Regions from separate parts of the Peribacillus sp. FSL H8-0477 genome, predicted to be linked through region 2. Evidence: riboswitches for the same ligand, from Rfam matches in the RefSeq annotation. Region 2 holds a riboswitch; the other holds the start of a gene.
What was found. A riboswitch is a leader RNA that binds a small molecule or an ion and turns the genes downstream of it on or off. The one in region 2 is predicted to bind cyclic di-GMP.
Positions count from the first base shown of each region.

Region 1 (11,895 bases), on a different contig from region 2:
GTTTCCCTTCTGCCCAAAGTCCGCCAGTTGTATCTAAAAACTGTTGGAACTGTGAGGGTACATTCCCATAGCGAGTTGGGGTACTGAAAATAAACGCATCTGCCCATTCCAAATCTTCTAGTGCCACTTCTGCTATTTCCTTCGTTCTCTCAATGGTCCTTTGCCAAATTTCATTTCCTTCAATGACTTCTGCTGGTGTTGTTTCCTTCACTTTCAGAATCTTTACCTCTGCACCCGCTTCTTTCGCTGCTTCTGCGGCCCAAGAGGCTAACTGATAATTCGTTCCGGTAGAGCTATAGTAGATAATCGCTAATTTTACAGACATGTAATTTTTACCTCCAGAGAATGTATCGTTACACTTCTTCTACCCAAAACCATGCAATTTGTAATCACTTTTCAAAAAGTTTAAACGAATTAAAAAAAAGACCTTCTATTACGAAGGTCTTTACGCATGATTAAGTGCTTTTGGGGAAGTATGCTATTTTTTCCCAAGTATTTTAATTCTTGATTGCCCCCATTTTACATAGGTAGTAGTCAATGTTAACCCTCCCCCAAAAATCACTAGTAAGAATTTTGACTAAAAGAAAAAGGATCACAACAGGATCCCATCATCTGTACAAGCAACATTAACCGTTGTTAGCTATTCCATCCAACTGTTCCGCTGAAGCTGAAACGCTTGCTGTTGCTTCTCCGATTTCTTCAATCACGTAGACAAGTCCGTTCATTTTTCTATCAATGGTAGATAAAGTTTGAGCACTTTCAATAATTGATTCAGCTATATGAGTAAAAACCTGTTTTGTCTCTTTAGAAGTCGATACACCTGATTGTACGGCCGATTTAACATGTTCAAGTGATTCCATCACTTTCTCCGTATTTACGTCTGAAGCAGTAATAAGTGTACGGATTTCCGAAACAGAATCCTTTGTTTGCTCAGAAAGCTTCCTGACCTCTTGTGATACTACGGCAAATCCTCTGCCATGTTCGCCCGCTCGAGCAGCTTCAATCGCTGCATTAATGGCAAGCATATTTGTTTTTTCCGCGATTTCTTCAACGATACGGACAATCTCTGTAATTCGTTGAGTCGATGTGACTAATTGTAGAGTACGGTCTGTCATGGCTTGTGTATCATTGTTAATCAAATAGATCTTTGTCAATAATTCATTTAGCTTTTCCTGTCCTTCAACTGACATTTCTTGGACAGTATTCGATTGCTCGATGCTAGCTGCCATTTGATTCTTTACTCCTATACTACTGTTTACCAAGGTTTCAACCGATGTAATGGTCTTCTCTGCCAATGAAACCAGATCTTTGCTTACAGCAGTAATTTCTCCTTGGATTGCCTGCCTGCCTTGCGTATATGTATTATGGATCATTTCAGCATTTTGACGTTCATAGGCTTCTAAAACAATTTGCTGTTCCAGACTAAGTATTTTGGTAACAGCCGATAAGAGTTGCTGAAGTTCTCCAATATCCTCAGTTTTATTACAGATAATTGTCAAAAGTGAATTTTGTAAATTTTGAAAGGCACCCATATACCATGCTGGCTGCAATCCAATTTTATAATGTGCTTTCGCAACTCTATCCCTTATTTCTAAAAATTTTTCATCAATATGACCGGAAAACAACTCAATCACATGTACTTTCAATGTTGACCTTAGTTTTTCGAGCATACTATACGATTCAATTATATGTTTCAAAGCAGGAACTTCAATAATAGTGGAATAAAAGTCATCAACCAATTGGTCAATATGTTCCTCAACTACAGGCTGCAGGCATTTTATTACGTGCAAATCTGATTCAGAAAGGCGGATCATCTTCAATTTCTGTAGTATAGCTGGATCGGTAACGCTGATAGAGATATCTGTTTTATTGCCTTGTACTAACCAATGGGTATTAACTGATTTCTTCTTTAGTAATCCTAACATTCCATTTATCCCCTTATTGGCCGGTTGCGCTACTCACTCCTATTCTTTCAAGCGCCCAGTTAGCGAAAGAATAATCCACGTTTCCTTTTCTTAGTCTGTTATTTTTATATAGTATTATCATTTTACTTTGCAGAAAGACAAATGAAAAGAAAAATTTCCCAGACCTCAACAAATTGAACACATTCTTTAGAATGCACAAAAAAACCAGTTCCAAAAGGAACTGGTTTGCGTGTTTAAAGTAGAAGCCGCCTTTGCCGTAAATAGTGTAAGAAAGTTTTAGACCACTTTGTCAAAAAGTGGGTGCTCGCAAAAGCAATCCTGTATGTCCTCAGTGCATTTACTGCAGAGGCCTGACATTCCTGCTTTGATAATAAAACTCCCTGTTACAACTTAAAGGTTAAAACTTAATTATCGTTACGTACAACGCAGCTTGTATATGTATAATATCCAATCTGAAAGAAAAATACAAGTACAAAAACTTCCAACTCAGAACTTTTTTTAATATATTTTTCACGCAGATTTTATAAATGTATATTCCTCCGCCTTTAAACCATTTCTATTTGCAATCTTTTACCAAAGAGCTATAATGGACATAGATTTAAAACATGTAGGAGTTGAACTAAATAATGTTATCAAACATTGGGGTACCCGGACTGATTATTATCTTAGTCCTAGCATTAATCATCTTTGGACCAAATAAACTCCCTGAAATTGGCCGTGCTGTTGGAAACTCATTACGTGAATTCAAAAAAGCCACGAATGATATTACTAGTGATATAAAAAGCGATGTCCAACAAGATATTGAACTTGCTAAAAAAGACGTGTCAACAAAATAAAAGCAGATCCCACTGGGTCTGTTTTTTATTTTGTGTCTTTCTATTTTTTAGGACATAGAGAAGCAGCCGTCGTATTATTCAACCGGTATAAAATCTTTATCAACTAAAGGTTTTCCATCTTTATCAACCCTAACAGTTAACCCAGAAGTTAGGCCGTCATTATGAAACATATATAGGACTCCTGTCTCATTATCACGAATGATTTTGGTAACCTCCATTTTCCCTTGAGTATAAACATCCTCAAACCGTTTATCTGCCACTAAAACCCACTTCCTTTTCGGTTTGTTGAAACAGCTTCTTTTGATATTACCACTATATGTAAAATAATTCCTTTTTCAACCTATGTGTACACAAAAAAAAACAGACCTCGTAGGGTCTGTTTTTTAAAACAAAAAGAAAGACGCCTGCATAAATGCAGGCGTCTGATGCGTTTGCGGCGAAAGACCGTTGGGCCACATCCCTACGTTAAGCCGAAGCTTAGTGTCTCGCGTCTTACGCAAATTAGCTCATCGCTATGTTAGTATAACACCTAGTCCTTGGAGATACAACCTTCTTTTTTATATTTTTATTTGTGCCTTCGTTTAAAGGATAAATTGATATGTTTTTCTCACTCAGCAGCCATCGCTGAGCTGTAGTGTATATTCTAACGAGATTATTATTGCAATACTTAATCTAAATTAAAACCCAATGAATCCATACATCATTGGGTTTTATAGTATTTTATTTAATTAGTTTCCGAATCACGGCTCGGACTGGGCTCCCATCAGCACCTGTTAATGAAAGCGGGAGTGCTGATAACTCGTACCAGCCGAGTTCGATGTTCTCCAGAACAAGACCTTCTAAAATATGAATACCGTTTTTTGCCAGTTCATGATGAGATGGGAGGTCTTTGCTGTCTAATTGATCAACTGTCGGTAAATCTAGACCGATTAACCGAACCCCCTTTTCTGCCAAGAATTTTGGCAAATCAAGATCAATAGTCGGAATGGATTGCGGAAAAACGGAACGATCTGTCCAGCTATTTGTTCGAATCAGCACCCTAGATACCTCTCCAAATTCGACTTCTTTAAAGTCAGATGCTTTAAGTGTATCGTTTCCATTCCATTCGATGAGTAAGGCAGGACCAATATAAAGATCCAAATCTAGCTCATGAACTTTTTTGCCGTGGTCATCAAAGTGGAATGGTGCATCGATGTGCGTACCAAAATGGGTACTCATAGTAAATTGTCCTACATTTACTGAGCCGCTTTCGGCCTTTGTACAACTAATTTTATAGACAAATTTGGTATCACCCGGCCACTCTACAGTTTGGGTATTTAACGCTTGAGAAATATCAATCCAATGTGACATCCTTCATTTCCTCCTTTATAATTTGGTTCTCAATGTCCATAATTCCGGGAAAAACTGCTGATCCAGCACCCGTTTTAAATAAGAAACCCCTGCTGAACCGCCAGTTCCCATTTTATGGCCGATAATTCTTTCCACTGTCGTCATATGATTAAATCGCCAAGATTGCTGTTGGCTGCCAATATCGATCAGTTTTTCTGCCAACTCATATAAGTCCCAATATTGTTCAACGTCTTGATAAACCATCAGCCAAGCCTTTTCAACACTTTCATTCACTTCATAAGTTTGTGAAAAATCTCGATTCAGCACACTTTCATCGATTGGCAGACCTCTAGCAGCCAGTGCCGTAATGGCTGCATCATAGATACTGGGCGCTTCAAGTGCTTTTTCCATAGTTTCAGCGAGTTCTGGTTGATGACGGAATACCGCTAGCAGTTGCGGATTCTTTTGTCCAAGGGAAAATTCAATTAGCCGATTTTGATGAGATTGAAACCCTGAGCTAGACCCTAGTTTATCCCGAAATTCCATATATTCAGCAGGAGTCAAGGTTGCTAAGACACTCCATGATTGTATAAGCTGCTGCTGAATTCGCGAAACCCGTGACAGCATTTTAAAAGAAGGCTCTAAGTTATCTTTTTGAATGCTTTCAATTGCGGTTTTTAATTCATGGAGAATTAACTTCATCCATAATTCACTTGTTTGATGGATAATGATAAATAGCATTTCATCGTGATGATCAGACAGTCTGTGCTGACTTGAGAGAATGCTGTCCAAATGCAAATAATCACCATATGACATCTCTTTTTTAAAATCAGTCCGAATGCCTGAATCTAATTTCTTATCATCTTGGTTCACGATATAGCCTCCTAGTGAGTCAGCTCACTCGTTTATTTTTCGTGTCGGTTGGCGATGATTTCTTTGTCCAGTTCATTATCTTAAACACAATACATAGGAAAATCAGCCATGGTACTCCGAATTGAAGCACAATTTTAAATGATGGTGTGAACCAAGTCGAAATCATTAAGGCTGCCAGCAATAAGCCGCCTAAGATTGTTAAATAAGGAAAACCGATCATCCGAACCGGCAACTGCCTGCCGCCTTTTTTACCCCAGTTTTTTCGGAAATACAAATGGGAAACAAAGATCATAAACCAAGTGAAAATGGCTCCAAACATTGAAATTCCCATCATGAAGGCGTAAGAAGTATCGGGTGAAAGCACCTTAACGAGAGCGGCTAGAATTACACCTAAAGTAGAAACAGCGACAGCTCTAGATGGCACCCCTTTTCTATTCACCTGATTAAACCAAGACGGTGCTTGTTTTTCCTGTGCAAGTGCGAAAATCATTCGAGTGGATGCATAAAGCTGACTGTTCATTGCTGAAAGAGCCGCTGTTAAGATAATAAAATTCATAACGCCCGATGCTCCGGGAATATTCAATATTTCCATGACCTTCACAAATGGACTTACTTCAATCCCGGCTGACTGCCAAGGTACAATCAGCAGCATAATACCAATCGTAAGAACATAAAAAGTCGATAAGCGGAAAACAGTCGCTTTCAGTGCCTTTGGAACGGCGACATCCGGATCTTTTGCCTCACCGGCTGTGACCGCAATCATCTCCGTACCAAGGAAACTGAATAACGAGATAAAGACCGCCACCCATAATCCCCACAAACCAAATGGCATGAAGCCTCCATCATTCACATAATTACTGAACCCTGTAGATGGAGTATCTGATCCAAGCAGAACGTACGCTCCTAATAAGACAAACAAGACAATTGCACTGATTTTAATCATAGAAAACCAATATTCAAATGAAGCGAACGTATGAACACTAGTGATATTTACATAAATAAGAATCGCTGCAAACAGCACAATCCAGATGACTCCAGGAACCGTTGAGAACCAATATTTCATATATACCGCAATCGCACTAACTTCCACGCCTACCGCTAAGACATTCGCAATCCAATACGAATAACGAACCAGAAAACCAGCCATGGGACTGATATATTTCTCAGCAATGGTTCCAAAGGATCCGGAGGTTGGGTAGGCCACGGTCATCTCAGCTAAACATCCCATCAGAAGCAATACAATGAACGCTCCTATTGCATAGCTTATAAGTACACTTGGACCAGCCGTTGATATGGCCAGACCGCTGCCAAGAAATAATCCTGTTCCAATAGCGCAGCCCATCGCGATCATTGTCAATTGATTTGTTTTTAGTTCACGTTTAAGTGAACCGCCTTGTTTTTTTTCCATGTTTCATCACCTTTTCTAACCTCTTAAGCGATCACTTCACGCTTATTTTCAAATTTTTCATATTGCTTGTCTTTCACAATGCTTTTCAAAGCTTGAACCGTCTCCCACATCTCCAGATATGTAGTATAAAGGGCAACAGGAGCCAGCCGAATAATATTAGGTTCACGGTAATCGGGGATAATTTTTTCTTCTTTAAGACATTTACAGATTCTCGCAGCCTCAATATGTTCCAAACAAATATGACCGCCTCTCCGCTGATCTTCTAGTGGATGCCCCATTTCAAAGCCCAGCCCAGACAGCTCTGACTTTATTAAATCACTAAAATATTGTGTGCAGTTCAGGGATTTTTCACGTACATTTTCTATACCTGCTTCCGCAAACATTTCAAGTGATCCTTTTAAAGGCGCCATACTTAAGATATGCGGAGTCCCAATCTGAAACGCTCCAGCATCTTTTGCTGGTGAAAAAATATGTTCCATATCAAATTGTTTGTCTTTCTTTGATCCAAACCAGCCTGTAAGACCAGGTAAAACACCAAAATGTCTCTTATTCACATATAATCCTGCAACACTGCCAGGCCCAGCATTCAGGTGCTTATAGTTGCACCAAAATGCAAAATCAACGTCCCAACGATCAAAGTAGTGAGGGACGGCCCCTACGGAATGGCAGCCATCAAACCCTATCAAAATACCTCTATCATGTGCTTCCTTTGTTAAACGAGCGATATCAAGAATTTGTCCGCTGCGATAAAGAACGGTTGGAAGAATAATTAAGGCAACTTCATCCGTCATTGATGCGATAATGTCCTCTTCCTCCAATATACGACCATCCCGGCTCTTCACTTGAATGAGATGCTGTTCTGAATCGTATCCACGCAGCTTCAACTGGCTCTGCAAAGCGTAAATATCACTTGGAAACGTTAACTCATCGGCAAGAATTTTAGTCCTGCGTCCTGACGGGTGATAAAACGTGGCTGTCAATTGATGTAAATTCATCGTTGTCGACCCAGTGACTATTACTTCATTAGCTTCTGCTCCAATCAATGGAGCCATCAAAGCACCGAGCCTTTCGGAAAAAGTAAACCACGGATTTTCCCCTTTTGTCCAGCCATCAATTCCATATTGTTTCCAATCATCCAGTGACGAGAGTAGACTTGCTTCAGCTCGCTTTGAAAGGAGCCCTAAAGAATTCCCATCCAGATAAATTGTCTCTGAATCAAGATAAAATTCATCCCTAAAGGATGCCAGTGGATCAATTAAATCTAAATGTATTGCATATTCCTTTGAAGCTTCAAACTGCCTATTCATGATATCCCTCCGTTTTCATAAAAGCCATCTATATGATTGCGTCACAAATTTATAATGCCAGCCGATTATAACTAACATTCGACAGAGGAGGAATAATTCCTGTTTACCCTCTATTCAAATTCCGCAATCTACATCAATGCAAAAGAAAAGATTAAAGCTCTTTTTCATATAAATGGCTTCTCGAGTAACATCATTTTTTGTCAGATGGGGGTTATTCGGCCATTACCGCTTGATAGGACTTCCAACTCTGGATAGTTACTCACTTTTAAATCAAAAAAGGGATAAATCCATTAAAAAAGGTCTTTTTCATATAAACGGCTTCTCGAGTAACATCATTTTTCTGTCAGTCGGAAGTTATTCGGCCCGTTTTCAATTTTATTCGGCCCATTCTTTAATATATTCGGCCCTTCCAGCCTTTTATTCGGCCCATTCTGCTATGTATTCGGCCCTTCCCCTTTCTACTCCAACTCTGGATAGTTACTCACTTTTAAACCCCAAAAACGAGAGAAACCTATTAAAAAAGCTGTTTTTTCATATAAACGGCTTCTCGAGTAACATCATCTTTCTGTAAGATGGGGGTTATTCGGCCCATTTTCGATTTTATTCGGCCCTTACCCATTACCACTTGATTGGACTTCCAACTCTGGTTAGTTACTCACTTTTAAACCCCAAAAAAGAGAAATCTATTTAAAATAGCTCTTTTTTTATATAAACGGCTGATCAAGTAACATCATCTTTCTATAAAATGGGGATTATTCGGCCCATTCTTTTACAAAACCAAAAAAAGCAAACCCTTATAAATAGTGGGTTTACTTTTGGTCTTCTTTTTTATCTTTGTTTAGGTAGCCGCTTTGCATGCTGAAGGCAATCTTACTAATGAACCCAAACATAAGCCCTATTCCTGCAATGGCATACACCATCGTAAATAGTTTTCCAAATGTGGTGCTTGGAGTAAAACTGTCGTCCCCAACCGTTGTTAAGGTCATCACACTGAAATATAGGGCATCAAGTACAGCAAGATTTTCAACCGTTGAGTAGAAGATGGAACCTGATACCAATGTTAGCAAAATAAGAAAAAACAAGACTTGAAACTCTTTTTCCTTGAAGGCATGTATAAGCGCCGTTACAAGCCGTTTTAAGGTAAGTATAAATGAGATCATCAACTAACTCCTTACTAAAATTAAAAGGTTAAGCGTGTATTTTATAATGAAGAAGTAAGTTGTGTCAATTGGTCAGAAGACGTGGCTACCTGTTCAAACGCCTGGTTAATCCCCTCAAAAATTGAAGTCAAATCAACCATTTCATCTGCTATTCTTACATTCTGGTCTTTCATTTGAAACATAGAATCTAGTATTTGAGCGAAAAATAAGTTCGTTTCAATAGATTCTTCTGTACCGTGCTTAATATCGCCATTTACCGATAATATCGATTCATGTATGGTTTCCGTATAAGTTTGAATGGCTTTTATTAAGGTTGATACCTCCGAAACGGATTTCTTAGTTGACTCAGCCAGCTTACGAACTTCATCAGCTACTACCGCAAACCCTCGCCCATTCTCACCTGCTCTAGCTGCTTCTATTGCTGCATTTAATGCAAGTAAATTGGTTTGTTCTGCGATAGAGGTTACCACGGTGACAATACTGTTAATTTGCTTCGAAGTCTCCGTTAAGTTGCTCATATCAGCAGATATTTTCTGCATATGAAGCTGTGATTGATTCATAATTTGCTCTACCTGTTTTAACCGAGCTGCCCCTTCCTTCGATTTTCTCTCGGTTTCAATAGCTATATCCAACCCAGTTGAGGTTAGAGAACGAATATCCGTTAATTTATGGTTAATTTCAATAGAAGATGAGCTCGTCTCCTCGCTGATAGCGGCTAATTCCTGTGCAGAACTATTTACATTTACTTTGAGATTTAATTGTTTATCTTCAATCCCTTGCCTAATCCGTTTATTTTCCTGCTCGTAGGCCTCTAAAACAATCTGCTGCTCTAGGTTGAAGATTTTCGTAATAGCTGCCATGACCTCCGAATATTCCTTAATTGTTTGCATATTGGGTGTAATTATAGTATTTACAGACAGCAGTAAATCCTGAAAAGCACACATATACCATGTTGGCTCAAGACCGATTCGCACATGAACATGGGCAATGATTGTACGCTGTTTGATATAATCATGATTAATCTTTCCTGAAAACATTTCATAAATATGCTTAATGAGTGTTTTCTTTAAACGATCGACACTACTCTGTTGGTTAATAATATCCATTAATGCCGCTCGATTCGAAAGGTTTTTATAAAAATTTGTCACCATGTCTTGTAGATGGTCTTCAATAACAGGCTGTAGAGAACGAATCATACATAAATCCTTTGTAGTTAGATGAATCATGTGGATTTGCTGACTAACATCCTGATGACCATCGACATCAATATAAACATCCTTTTCATATTGATCATAGTTTCTTTGCTCTAACTTAGGTCTAGTTAGTAAATTTCTCATAGATACTTCTCTCCTTGATATAGCCTAATCACAGTAACTGTTATAGTATACAGATTATGAAGAGAATATTCTAGAATAATAGTATAAAACTTACAATTTAACCAAAACAACACTTATTTTAATCTGGATTTAAAGGAAAGTAATTATTTAAAATATAGGTGATTAATTTCTAATGTATCTGTGATTTCCAATATCCCAAAAGAAAAGGATGGCTGTCTCCGTTTATCAGTAGGCGAACCCGGATTAAACACCCACATCCCGCCTATCTGTTTTTTTACTGGTATATGAGAATGGCCAAATATGAGCAAATCTAAAGATTCCTCTGAAAAAGCAGCGAGGGCTCGTTTTTCTGTCGTTTGTTTTTGTCCATGACCATGAACAACTCCAATTTTAAACCCTTTTATTTCGAGTAACTTCTTATCTGGGAATTGCTGTTTAATATGTTCGGAATCAACATTCCCGTATACTCCTTCAATAGGTCCGTATGGCCTGAGCATATCCAGCACTTCTATCGTCTGCCAATCACCTGCATGAATAATCAAATCTGCCTGCTTTAATTCTTGGACTAATTCAGATGGAAGCTCCTTGGCACGTTTTGGTATATGTGTGTCAGATAAAACAATCACCCTCATAAAAACACCCCCGCTTTAATACTTCATTCCAGCTAAATTCGTTTGACGGATTTCAATAACCTTTTTATACTAGTGTGAGCTACTTTTTAGAAAAAAGGTGAATTAAATGGATTTTACTATACAATACCTGTCCTTTTACGTCGTTACAGTAGATGGTAAGGGAGAACAAGCGGATAAACGCTACAAGCATTTTCAAACCCTTGATCATGAAGAATATGAAAATAGTCCGTTAAAAGGTTTCCTAGATGGAGAGCTGATGAAAATCAGCAAACGCAAAGTCGATCGTCACCCAAAAGCAGAACAGGTACCAACCAAAGTCGGTCACTTTATTGTTGAAGAAGGACATGAACTGGATTCAAACCCTAACTATAATTTATTTAACCGCGTCCGCAATGCAGATACAAAAGATATGTTTTATCAAGAAAATGAACAATTTGTCATTTCCTATCTTGATACAAGTGCTGTTCGAGGCGGAGTCTTTCTCGTTGCCTCCGCAAAGCTAAGCAGCTATCTAGATGAAAACTTTATCTTCCTATTAAAATGTGATTTTGAACCGAAAGTTGCCTCTATTTCTGATGAACAGACTTTAATTCGCAATGTCGAAATGGCGATTACAACCAAAAATATGAAATCCATTCAGTACCCTTTCATGCCGGAAGAGGGAATTGTAGAGTCTGGAGAAATTAAGATCCACCAATCATCTCATGCTCGTTATTTTGAGGACTTCTTAAAGTTTGTTGAATATGGGGAATCTATGCCTGAGATCGTCAAAAATCAGGTCATGGAAATGGTATACGAACAAATCAATACCATTTACCCAGAGCAAACCGAGGAACGCCAAAAACTCGATCAAGCCATGGAGGTTTGGGCAGCCAGTGAAAAGAGAGAGATTCAAGAACACTTCTCCCACACAGAAATTGTTGAAGCGGCTGCTCAAATCATTGAACACACACCAGAAATTCCATTAAAATTAAAACTGGACCATATTGCGGTGAACGGACTTCTCGCCGACTTTGGCGACGCCGTACACATTGCCAAACTAAATGGAAAATATGTAACCATCATTGAATCTGACACTGTTTCTTTCG
Region 1 covers NZ_JBBODE010000002.1:1,713,698-1,725,592, reverse strand. Annotated here, with positions in the region: gene wrbA (NAD(P)H:quinone oxidoreductase) at 1-325, opposite strand, end outside; gene MHI18_RS20150 (globin-coupled sensor protein) at 627-1,925, opposite strand; cyclic di-GMP riboswitch class II at 1,938-2,019, opposite strand; RNA gene ssrS (6S RNA) at 2,164-2,360, opposite strand; gene tatA (twin-arginine translocase TatA/TatE family subunit) at 2,552-2,761, shown strand; gene MHI18_RS20135 (DUF6440 family protein) at 2,836-3,021, opposite strand; gene kynB (arylformamidase) at 3,482-4,111, opposite strand; gene kynA (tryptophan 2,3-dioxygenase) at 4,127-4,966, opposite strand; gene MHI18_RS20120 (amino acid permease) at 4,983-6,371, opposite strand; gene kynU (kynureninase) at 6,395-7,681, opposite strand; gene MHI18_RS20110 (potassium channel family protein) at 8,488-8,838, opposite strand; gene MHI18_RS20105 (globin-coupled sensor protein) at 8,880-10,175, opposite strand; gene MHI18_RS20100 (metallophosphoesterase family protein) at 10,319-10,807, opposite strand; gene MHI18_RS20095 (DUF3900 domain-containing protein) at 10,914-11,895, shown strand, end outside.
Region 1: linked by a shared signal. The riboswitch ahead of MHI18_RS20150 (globin-coupled sensor protein) and the one ahead of MHI18_RS09385 (methyl-accepting chemotaxis protein) in region 2 are both predicted to bind cyclic di-GMP.

Region 2 (11,895 bases):
CTTCTTCGACAGGGAGCACGCTTAATAATTCATTGTCGACATTTTTTTCAAAAGCGGGAAAGCCGCCATCGTCATTTTGCATAGAAAGAAGAAATGTCACGCCTCGCTCCCAGGAATTGTGATGATCAGGATTTGAGACAAAGACGGGATGGAGTGCCCGCAGTGAAGCACTTGTATCATCTACATCAGGGTTTATAGTATTTAAATCGGAAAATCCCCAGCCACCGGGTGCTGTGTTTGGATTGTGAATGACCCAATCCCCATATTTCACATGCTGTTTTTTGCATAAATAGGCAGTTGCTTTTTTGATCGACGGTGTTGAAGAAGAAAGACCAGATTCCTGTAAGGCGTAGCTGATTAATGCTGTATTCCAAACGTTTGCGGTTGTATGTTGAATATGCACCTGACCATCAATAGAAGAAGCCATTGCTTTTAGTCCTTCCACTGCCTTAATGATTACCGGATCCTTTTTTGAATAGCCAAGGGAAAGGAGTGCGATAATCATAAAAAAAGTAGAGCTAAAATAATTATAGAGTGTTCCGTCTGGTTCAAGACGGTTTAACATATATTGTTCAATTGAATCAACAGCAAGTGATTTCAGCTTAGAAGGCAGCCCAATTAAGGCTGCTGTACTGGTTTGAAGACTCGAAAATAGAGAACGATAGCCGTTTGAACGTATCTCCTCCCACTCATGATCAGAGCTTCTGCTTTGATGTAAATCACTTAAATCTGGGGCATTCACACCTTTTACCTGAAATTTCTTTTCCCCGAGCAGGACGATCGGCATAAAATGAACTCGTGCATAGATGGAAATATCAAACATATTCACAAAAAAAGTCGGCGGAAGCAAAACAGCTTCTATGGGAATAGGAAAAAGTAATGGCCATTTATATTGACCTGTGACCGTAAGCATTAATCTTGTAAACATCTTAGTCTGCTTTAGTCCGCCTTTTTCAAGGATAAATCGCCGTGCTTTTCGCATATCTGGATCCTCTTTGTTCTTTAACCCTGAATAAAGAAGCGCATAGTAGGCTTCTGTGGTAAGAGAAAGGTTTCCATCCTTTTCATCCGCAAAGAGTTTCCATACACCGTTTTCGCGTTTGCTTTCAATTCGTTTGACTAATGATTGTATTAACTTTTCGTCATTGATCTCTAGAACTCTTAGTAAAATAATCATATAGGCATCGACTACAATATTTGTTTCGAATGGGTCATGCCATGAGCCATCTTTTCCTTGGCTGTTCTGAAGAATAGCCGTAAGACGGTTTATCTCTGGCTGGACATGCTGCATTCGATCACTCCTTTTATAAGACGTCACGAATATGTATATTCTCATCTCAAAGCTAATATACGAAAAAACACTTGATACAAAAGCTGTTTTCTATCATATAGGTAAAGGGGAAGAAGCTGAGATGGATAGATTTATAGGGGATAGTGATGACCATCAGTTTATCTTTTGGTCCGTAGACCATGTATGGGCTCTAGCGGCATTAGGACTACTCATAATAGGTCTCTTCATATTAAAAGGGCGTAGTGTAAATACGACAAGATGTCTGTGGTTAGAAAAAATCTTTGCTGTCACCCTGCTAATTATAGAAGGGTTATACCACATGTGGCTCTTTACGACGGAGCAATGGCATTTTAGACAATCTCTTCCTCTAGAGTTATGCAGTCTTAGTCTTATGGTGACAATCGTGCTGTTATGGACGGGGAATCGCTATTTATATCAGTTTGTTTTATTTGCCGGAATTGGCGGTGCTATTCAAGCCATGCTGACCCCTGTAATGGAATGGAGCTTTCCGCATTTTCGGTACTTTCACTTTTTTTATACACATATAGGCATTATTATAACGGCTCTCTATTTTACTTGGGTAAAAGGTTATCGGCCCACGCTAAGAGGAATTGGAGGAACCATGCTTACTTTAAATATTCTCCTGCCTTTTATATGGTTGATAAATGATCAACTCGGTGGTAATTATATGTTTCTGCGGGAGAAGCCAGGTAGTGGAAGTGTCCTTGATCTACTTGGTCCCTATCCTTGGTATATTCTTTCGATGGAAATAGTAGCACTGAGCGTTTTTTTCATTTTATGGAATTTACTCAGGGGGAATGTGAAAAAAATATGAAATAAACAGAGAGAATAGACCTATAATCTTTAAAAAAAGAGTGAAATTCTTATAAAAACTGCCGATATAATAAAAAATGTGCTCTTCGTTTTTAAGAAACAAAGATTACTTTATAAATGTATTGTGTAAATAGCAAATCCATTGAAAAGTGGAGACGCAAAGCCACGGGCCTACCGCATAGTGCTAGGGCAGCCGGGTTGCCGTACAAGTTACCATGGGTTTATACACTGCACCTTCTTCTGGTGCTTTTTTTTTATTTTGCCGGCAGCTTGGATTATATATACAGTACTTTTAGTGATCATGTGTCTTGTTTAGCATTTGTTTACATCATGTCAGTCAATCACTAAAAGGGGGAAATAAGATGTTTAATAAAAAATCGTTACGCTACAAAATCATGGTCATCGTGTTAGTTACCGTATGTTTGCTAACCGTAATTCTTTCAACTACAAGCATATATATGTTGGAATTAAGACTTCAAGAAGATTTAAAACAGGAATTGACAAGTGTGGGGTTATTAACAGAAAAGACATTAAATTCGACTGCGATAGAAACTTTAAGCAAGTCATCGAGTACAACAAATTCAACCTTTAAAAAAATACAAGGTGACCTTGATTCGATTCAAAAAGAGCAGGGAATTATGAGCTGGAGCTATATCTGGAGTGTCGATGGAGATAAAGTTACGCCGATAGGCTATACAAGTAATTTAAATGAGATTTATAAAGCAGGTGAAGTATTTGAGGATATTGCGCCCATTCATTTAAAAACGGCTCAACAAGCAATGGAATCAGGTAAATCAGAGGTGACTGATATTTTCAAGGATACGTTTGGATCCTGGAGAACAGTATTTACTCCCATCGAGAATAACGGACAGGTTATTGCTGTTATTGGGATCGATTATTCGGCAGATTATATTAACAATATTGTAAAAAAATCAATTATTAATCAAGTAGTCATAGGGGTATTGGGGTTAATTGTGATTCTGGTTGTGATCCATTTTGTATTGAAACGTCTTTTAAAACCGCTGGGCCTCGTAGTTGAAGTTGCTGATAGTGTCGCGAAGGGTGATTTAACGGCTACGATAAAAGCAGTTAATACGGATGATGAAGTTGGCAAGCTTTCGCATTCTGTACAAGAAATGGTTTCGAGTTTGCATGGTCTAATCACTAATATTCATGATACATCAAGCTATTTGGCTGCCTCTGCGGAAGAACTTTCTGCTAATGCTTCTGAAACGTATGACTATTCGATGAAAGTGTCTGAAGATATTACGAAAGTGGCACGTGGAAATGAAACCACCTTACAGACAACGGAGGAAAGTGTCGCTGCAATTGAAGAAACTGCATTTGGAATACAAAAAATTGCCGGTTCATCCTTGATCGTATCGGAATCTTCCGTTCATACGTCAAATGAGGCACAATTAGGAAATGAAATTGTGCACCGACTAATAGATCAGATGCAAAACATCCATGAATCAGTACATCAAATCGGAAATGTCATAGGTAAATTAAATGATAATACAGCGAAGATCAGCAGTTTTGTCAAAATCATATCTGAAATTGCTGATCAAACGAACTTACTTGCTCTTAATGCAGCGATTGAAGCAGCTCGTGCAGGTGAACATGGTAAAGGTTTCGCTGTCGTGGCTGATGAAGTAAGGAAACTGGCAGAACAATCATCAAATTCAGCTGTACAAATTACGGATCTAATTCGGGTCATTCAAACTGATTCTTCATACTCCATTCAAGTCATGGATAAAGGTGAAAAAGATGTGGAAGCAGGCTTGACTCTAACGAACGAGGCCGGTTCCATTTTTGAACGGATTTTTGAATCAACTGAAAAAGTTGCCCTGCAAATTCAAGAAGTATCTGCCGCATCTGAAGAAATATCTGCTTCTTCTGAAGAGGTTGCCGCATCGGTTAATGAAATGAAGGCCACTGCAGAGAATACAGCGAAATTCTCTACCAATGTTTCCGAAGCCAGTCGTGAACAGTTGATATCAATGGAAGAGATAAAGGCAACTTCTGATTCGTTAGGAAAAACAGCTGAGGAATTACAAATACTAATCGGCCATTTCAAAATTTAAGAAAGCAGGGGGAGCTATGAACTTTTGCAATAAGACAGTTGTAGTAACCGGCTCAAGTAAAGGCATTGGTAAAGCAGCGGTGCTTGCCTTTGCCAAAGCTGGAGCAAATGTTTTAATCAATTACATAGGAAGTGACGAAGAAGCGGAGGCTGTTCGGGAACAGGCCGAGACTTATGGTGTGAAAGCCTATAAATATCGAGCAGATGTCGCAGATTCTAAACAAGTTTCTGAGATGTTCAGCTATATGGACGAACAATTAGGGAGTTTGGATATTCTTGTCAACAATGCAGGGTTTGCGCAGGAGTCGCCAATTACCGAGATGTCCGATGATATGTGGGACAAGATGATTAAGGTGCATCTGTACGGTACTTTTTATAACGCGAGAGAAGCGGCCAAGCGGATGAAGGTTCAGGGGAGCGGTAAAATTATCAATATCTCTTCAGATTTAGGAAGCCTTGGGTGTGAGGACTTTACCCATTACTCAGCAGCGAAAGGCGGAATCAATGCCTTTACAAAAGCACTCGCGAGGGAATTAGCCCCTGAGATTAATGTAAATGCTGTAGCACCAAGCGGCACGCTGACAGATATCCTAGAAGCGTTTGGTGAAAATTATATTGAGGAAGAAGCGAGTAAGTACCCATTACAACGTTTGGCAAAGCCTGAGGAGATTGCCCAGACCATCCTCTTTATAGCATCGGAGCAAGCTAATTTCTTCGCAGGACAAATTATCAGTCCGAATGGCGGAGTAGTTATGAATGGCTAATAAACAGCGGAGGGTTCAATAGTGAGTGCAATCGTAATATTTTGTCTTTATTTAGTATTTATTTATTATATAGGTTTCAAAGGGTATCAACGGATAAAAACAGCAGAAGACCTGATTGTAGCCGGATGGAGTATGCCGCTGTATGTTGTAACGGGCAGTCTGATTGCAGCTTTGCTTGCTGCACCATTCTTCTTTGCAGCTGTAGGTTCTGGTTATACAGATGGTGGATTTGAAGGTACGGCTACAATGGCTGGTCTTGGTACATGTATGATTCTTGGTGCATTAATCTGGACAAAGCCGCTAAGAAGATTGAAAGGATGGACCATCGCCGATTATTATGGCTTACGGTATGGATCTAAAAAACTGGGAGCTTATACAGGTAGTTTAATGGCCATTGCTTTTGGATTATTCAATGCAGGAGCATTGACGGTTGGTGGGACTTATATTATTCAAGCCATTTTTACGATAGATTTTGTACCGGCCGCGATTTTATTTGTTTCACTAACCGTCGTGTATTCTGTTGTGGGCGGGTTATGGGCAGTTGCCTATACTGAGATTGTCCAAGGAATATTTGCGATTGCCGGCATTCTTGGTATCGCACTGGTCGTGTTCTTTCAATATGATGAGTTTATCTTTAATCCGAATTGGTGGAATGTTAGTCACCTCTTTGAAAAAGGGGGAGCAGGTTTTTGGTCGCTCTACTTGATTTTGGCTCTAGGCGATATTCCAGCAGCTGATTTGGGACAAAGAGTCGCCGCAGCTAAAAATCCGAGAGTTGCCTACTTAAGCATGATTATTGCTGGTTCGGTAGTCATTGCAATCAGTTGGATTCCGGGAATGCTTGGTGAATCATTCAAAATGATTTTCCCAGATAGTACAAATCCAGAAACATTAATGCTCGCTTTTGCTCAAGGCTATTTCCCACCGATTGTGTCAGGAATTTTCCTTACAGCAATGGCGGCCATGGGAATGTCGACATTAGCAGCTTGTTATGTAGCATCATCAGGTATCATTACCAAAAATATTTATCTCGATTTTATCAATCCAAATCCAGATCCAAAAAAATTGCTGCTTTTTTCAAGGCTGGTTATCGTAGTCTGTGCAGCACTTGGCTTGATTCTATCACTTGGCTTCCAAAAGGTAATTGATCTAGCTTACTTGGCATGGGATATTGTCTTTGTTACATTATTCTGGCCATTAGTTTTAGGGCCGTTTTGGAAACGCGTAAGTACACCGGCGGTTTGGGCAAGTATTACCGTAGGACTTGCCTATTATATTGTTACTTCGGTATTTTCAGTTCCAGGTACTGTATCAGACTCAACAGGTTTCATTGGTCTCTTATCTGAACTATGGCATATGCCTGCATTCTCAGGGGCAGTGATTTCAGGATTGACGATTGTCGTGGTCAGCTTGATTATTCCACCAACGGAAGAAGTACTAGAAATGCACCGTATTGAGAAAGATAAGTCATTAGATGAACTACAAGATTATAAAGATAAAATCATTCCAGAAGACAACGTATGTTAAAAGAAGTCAGAGCTCCTTATAAGGTGCTCTGACTTCTTATGGCGTTTTAGCTTTTGTTCTACTTACTATTTCTTCGCAATTCCCCCGATTTGAATGGATCTCCACCTAAATCCGCTCTTGGGTAGCACGTGTTTTCATTTGACCGTCGGACTAAAATCCAAATTAAATGTAGAAAGACCGTTGATTTGGGTGTTGGCGTGAAGATTCCTACGGGCTCATCGCCCGTCCACGGAAAGAGAAACGCCTGGAACGGAAATCAACTGCCGATTTAGAAAACCAAAGAAGACTGTAGACAAACTCGGGTTTCCACCCGATTTTGTCTACAGTCTTTTCTTTTTATTTTTTTAACCATTCCGATAATAAAGGACCATTTTTCCCGAATACAGGGTCATAATCTGGCAAGGGGACTTGCTTTATTTCCGAAATCACCTCAGGGCGATTTCTAGATTCACCGGTTTTTAAATTGTAATTCATCCCATTTGGATAAGCGCCGAGAACCATGAAATCAGGGCTTGCCAGGATACATTTATGTCCAGTACCTGCGGGGAGGATCATTACATCACCTGTTTTCACTTCAATAGACTGTCCTTGTTCACCGCCAAGCATAATGGTCGCTGTGCCCTGCATCACACCAAGGGCCTCATGAGTATTGCTATGAAAATGGTGATAATCAAAAACTCCTCCTTCCCAGCTGTTTCTCCAATTGTTTTTGTAAAATCTTTCTTCTATCTCATTTCCTTTTCCAAATGCATGTTTGTAAATAAGAACAGGTAGATCGGGGTTGTTGGGGATGATTCCATCATCCTTAAAAAGAAGACTATGACTATCCATAGGCACCTCCAGCTTTTTTCTATATATGTTCCCTTTCTTGCTTGAGTAAAACCACGTACGACTAAAGTTGTAGTAAATCATCCATCTTATTGGCGATGCTGCTGCCTTATCCTGCGCGTAAGATAAAGGTATAAATCAGTAGATGGAAAGGGGAATAATAAATGGAAACAAAATCTAACCAAGTCGTTATCATCACGGGTGCCTCAAAAGGACTAGGGAGAGAGCTCGCTCTAGCTTTTGCAAAAAAGGGAGCGTGTCTGGCACTGTGTGCAAGGAATGAGGAGTTACTGTTCCAGGTTAAAGCGGAAGCCGAGGAATTAGGGGCGATCGTTCTAGCTGTAGCCGGGGACCTATCTATAGGAAGAGATGTGGAGAAATTTGCGTCATGTATTGAAAAAGAATTTGGCAGGGTGGATGTTTTAATTAATAATGCTTCGGTTCTAGGACCGAGTCCGATGCCGTATTTAGTAGATTATCCTGAAGAGGATTATCACGACGTTGTGAGAACAAATACGGTAAGCCCCTTTTTAATGACCAAACGTGTTCTTCCAAGTATGCTTCAGAAAGGCAGAGGATCTATTATCAATGTTACCTCAGAAGCAGGAAGCACTGGTTACGCTGGATGGGGTGCTTATGGTATTTCAAAGTTTGCTATAGAAGGATTAACGCAAACATGGGCAGATGAAGTGAGTGGTACGGGGGTCAGAATTAATATGGTAGATCCAGGGGAAATGGATACTGACATGCATGCATTAGCAGTTCCAGATTGTACGTACCCTATAAATCATCCCGCAGATGTGTGTGATGTCTTTCTCTTTCTTGCTTCAGAGAAGGCTCGGACCGTAAATGGACAACGGCTAGAGGCAGTCGAATTCAGAGAAGGGCGGGGCAGCTATGCAGATTAACACACAAACCTTTACCCTCCCGCATGAACTACACGCAGCGTTTCCACCTGAACGGCGCGGTGTTAGAAGAGATCATGTCCGAATGATGACGATAGATAGAAAATCTGGCAAAGTGATTCATGATTCTTTCAATCATTTAGCTGATTATGTAAAACCAGGTGACATGATTGTGTTGAATAACAGTCGTACCATCCCGGCTGCGCTCCGGGCAACCATCCATAATCAAGAAATAGAGGTGAGGTTAGCTCGCTGCTTAAGCGAAACAAGTTGGGAAGCCTTAGTACTATTCGATAATGTGGAAATTGGTGATTGCCTCCAATTTTCCGACGAACTATTTGCCGTTGTAATAGACAGAAAACGGGACTCACCACTACTCGTACTTCGCTTCTCAATTAGCGGGTTGTCTCTTTTTCAGCATGTGTATAGCTTAGGTGAACCCATTCGCTATGAATATATCGAAGAGTCATGGGATCTCCATTATTACCAAAATGTATATGGAACGGTACCAGGTTCAGTGGAATTGGCTTCAGCTGGAAGAGCATTTAGCTGGGAGATGCTGCTGGATTTGCAGAAAAGAGGAATACAGCTTTCTTATTTACAGCTTCATACTGGGCTTTCCTATTTGAACGATAATGATCAACTCTCCCCTAAAGAAAATATAGAGAGGTACGACATTCCCCAAGAAACAATGGCTGCAGTCTTAAAAACAAAAGCTTCAGGAGGCAAAGTTATTGCAGTAGGTACCACTGTAGTCCGAGCACTTGAGTCAGCAGTATCAACAGGTATTTCTTCTGGGGAGACAGCGCTTTATATTGACGCTGCTTTTCCATTGGAAATAGTGGATGGGATTATTACTGGATTTCATGAACCAGAAGCAAGCCATTTAGATATGCTTACCGCATTTATTAGCCCCGAAATATTGTTTAATGCTTATGGTGAGGCAATTCGGGAAAAGTATTTATGGCATGAGTTTGGTGATATCAACTTTATTATATAAGGAAGGTGTCAGAGGTGAAGGTTCATCATATCGGTATAGAAACTAATAATATTGAGAAATCCATGCGATTTTACGAACAGTTGGGTTTTCAGATGAAAGACAGAATGATTTTAATGGGGGAGGAACTCTATTTCTTAACACTCGGGACTTTCACATTAGAATTAATTGTCCAAAAAACAGAGACCGCTGCCGCCAATCCCCATCTTTGCTTGGAGGTAACGGATTTAAAGGAGCAAGCGGAGGTAGTACAGAATGGAAAAGTCATTGAAGGACCCTTATCTTTTGAAAATGGCTGGAAGACTCTATTTGTCGAAGGCCCTTCCGGAGAAATAATTGAATTAGTACAGACCAAAAACACCCCTTCGCTGTGAAACGGGGTGTTTTATTGTGAATGAGCTTTTAGCTTTTCTAATAATTCAAATGCCGTATCGGCAGTTAGTATCTGTCCATCAACCTTAGCATAAGGTGATTGTCTACAGGTTTTACACTCGCTTAGGCATTCGTATTCTTTATATTCAACACGATTTGATGAAAAAAATTCTTCATATCGAGGAAATGATTGTTCATCAACGAATTGATCCAAATTGTTTTGGCAGAACTCCACTTTTAATTTCTTTTTGCTTGAAAATATCTTAGAAAGGAATGTGGGCATCTCTAATCTCATCCTTTAGCTTAGTATGGTCATCCATATTATATCACCGACACGCCTTGAAAACGATTATCAAACATGGTCTGGAGACCTCGAAGAAGATTAGGCATCATCTAGGTTAAACGCTATGAATATTTTTCTTCAGTTAGTATGCTGACGATTTCTAAGGTATCTATCTGCCTGAAGGGTAGGAACAGTTTCAGTAATGGAGAGAGAAATGTAAGAAGGCATTACATAATTCTCAGTAAAATAGGCTTTCTAACAACAACATGTTTGTTATTTCAAATAAATGTAAATAAATGGTTTAAATTAGGCATAATTACATATTGAAAAAGTGAAGAAAAGGTTTAAAATAGGTGTACAAAGCTTGATATATCAACATATCATAAATTTGCGGCTGGACTGCAGGGTGTCCATATACTCATTAATGATAAATAGATAAAGTGGAAAATTAAACGTGAAAGTGGTAATATAAATGTCGTAGCATTAATTTGTTATTTTTATGTAAAACTTTTCATAAGATGAATAAGGCAAGCAGTAGATTTGTCCTTTTACGCCAACAGACAACTGAACTGATATATGAATTGTAAAAAAATGTATTTTTATTGACAACTTCACCAAGAGTGATACTATTTACTTTATGTGCAAAGTCTCTCTGATGCTGTTTTGAGGGCTTTTTATTTTTTGAATGACAATTAAATCTAACTACTAGATTAATAGAGGTGAAAAAGTTATATGAACAGATTTAAAAAGGGCCAATCTTTATTGCGGCATAAACTTATTGGTTTCTTCTTAATTGCGGTTGTACTTTTCTGGATTAAGACATATATTGGTTACCGTGTTGAATTTAACTTAGGAGTAGAAAGTAAAATGCAGGAATTCCTGCTATTTATTAACCCTGTTAGTTCAGCCATGTTTATCTTTGGGCTTGCGCTTTTAGCAAGAGGGAAAAAAGCATATAAGTGGATTATTGGATTAAACTTTGTTATGTCTTTCCTGTTATATGCTAACATTATGTATTATCGCTTTTTCAGTGATTTCATCACACTTCCTACACTAACTCAAACAAAAAATGCTGGAGATCTTGGACAAAGTATTACGGCACTTATGAATCCTTATGACTTTATGTATTTCCTTGATACAGTGATTTTATTAGGACTTTACCTGTTTAAAACAGTAAAAGTCGAAACAGGAAGAATGAATCGCCGTAAGGTAGCAGTGGTCTTTGCCTGTGCGGTTGCCATTTTCTCAGTTAATTTAGGTTTAGCGGAGCAGGATCGCCCGCAGCTCCTCAAAAAAACGTTTGACCGAAACTATATTGTTAAGTATTTAGGTATGTACAATTATACGGTATATGATGCGATTCAAAATACAAAAACATATGCTCAGCGTGCAACAGCTAACAGCTCAGATATTGCTGAGGCAGTGAACTATACGAAGGCTACTACAGCCTCACCAAACCCTGAATACTTTGGAAAAGCTGAAGGAAAAAACATTATCTATCTTCACCTAGAATCCATTCAGGAATTCATTATAGACTATAAATTAAATGGCGAAGAAGTAACGCCTTTCTTGAATTCTCTTGCTGACAGCAAGGACTTTATGTACTTTGATAACTTCTTCCACCAAACAGGTCAAGGTAAAACGGCAGATGCAGAATTTATGTTAGAAAATTCTCTGTTTGGTCTTCCGCAGGGTGCGGCATTCACAACACAATCTCAGAATACATTCCAGTCTGCTCCTGCTATTTTAGGGCAAAAGGGATACACATCAGCTGTTTTCCATGGTAACTATAAAAGTTTCTGGAATCGGGACAAAATGTATAAGGCACTTGGCTTCAATCAATTTTTTGACGCTAGTTACTATGATATGAATGAAGATGACGTGATGAACTACGGATTAAAAGACAAACCGTTCTTTGAAGAATCTATTCCGTTGATTGAATCAATGGAACAGCCATTCTATGCGAAGTTTATCAGCTTGTCTAATCACTTCCCATATCCACTTGACCCAG
Region 2 covers NZ_JBBODE010000001.1:1,829,728-1,841,622, reverse strand. Annotated here, with positions in the region: gene shc (squalene--hopene cyclase) at 1-1,291, opposite strand, end outside; gene MHI18_RS09390 (YwaF family protein) at 1,413-2,126, shown strand; cyclic di-GMP riboswitch class I at 2,248-2,331, shown strand; gene MHI18_RS09385 (methyl-accepting chemotaxis protein) at 2,488-4,209, shown strand; gene MHI18_RS09380 (SDR family NAD(P)-dependent oxidoreductase) at 4,226-4,972, shown strand; gene MHI18_RS09375 (sodium:solute symporter family protein) at 4,994-6,499, shown strand; gene MHI18_RS09370 (cupin domain-containing protein) at 6,836-7,411, opposite strand; gene MHI18_RS09365 (SDR family oxidoreductase) at 7,492-8,235, shown strand; gene MHI18_RS09360 (S-adenosylmethionine:tRNA ribosyltransferase-isomerase) at 8,225-9,232, shown strand; gene MHI18_RS09355 (VOC family protein) at 9,247-9,603, shown strand; gene MHI18_RS09350 (DUF1450 domain-containing protein) at 9,615-9,884, opposite strand; gene MHI18_RS09345 (LTA synthase family protein) at 10,617-11,895, shown strand, end outside.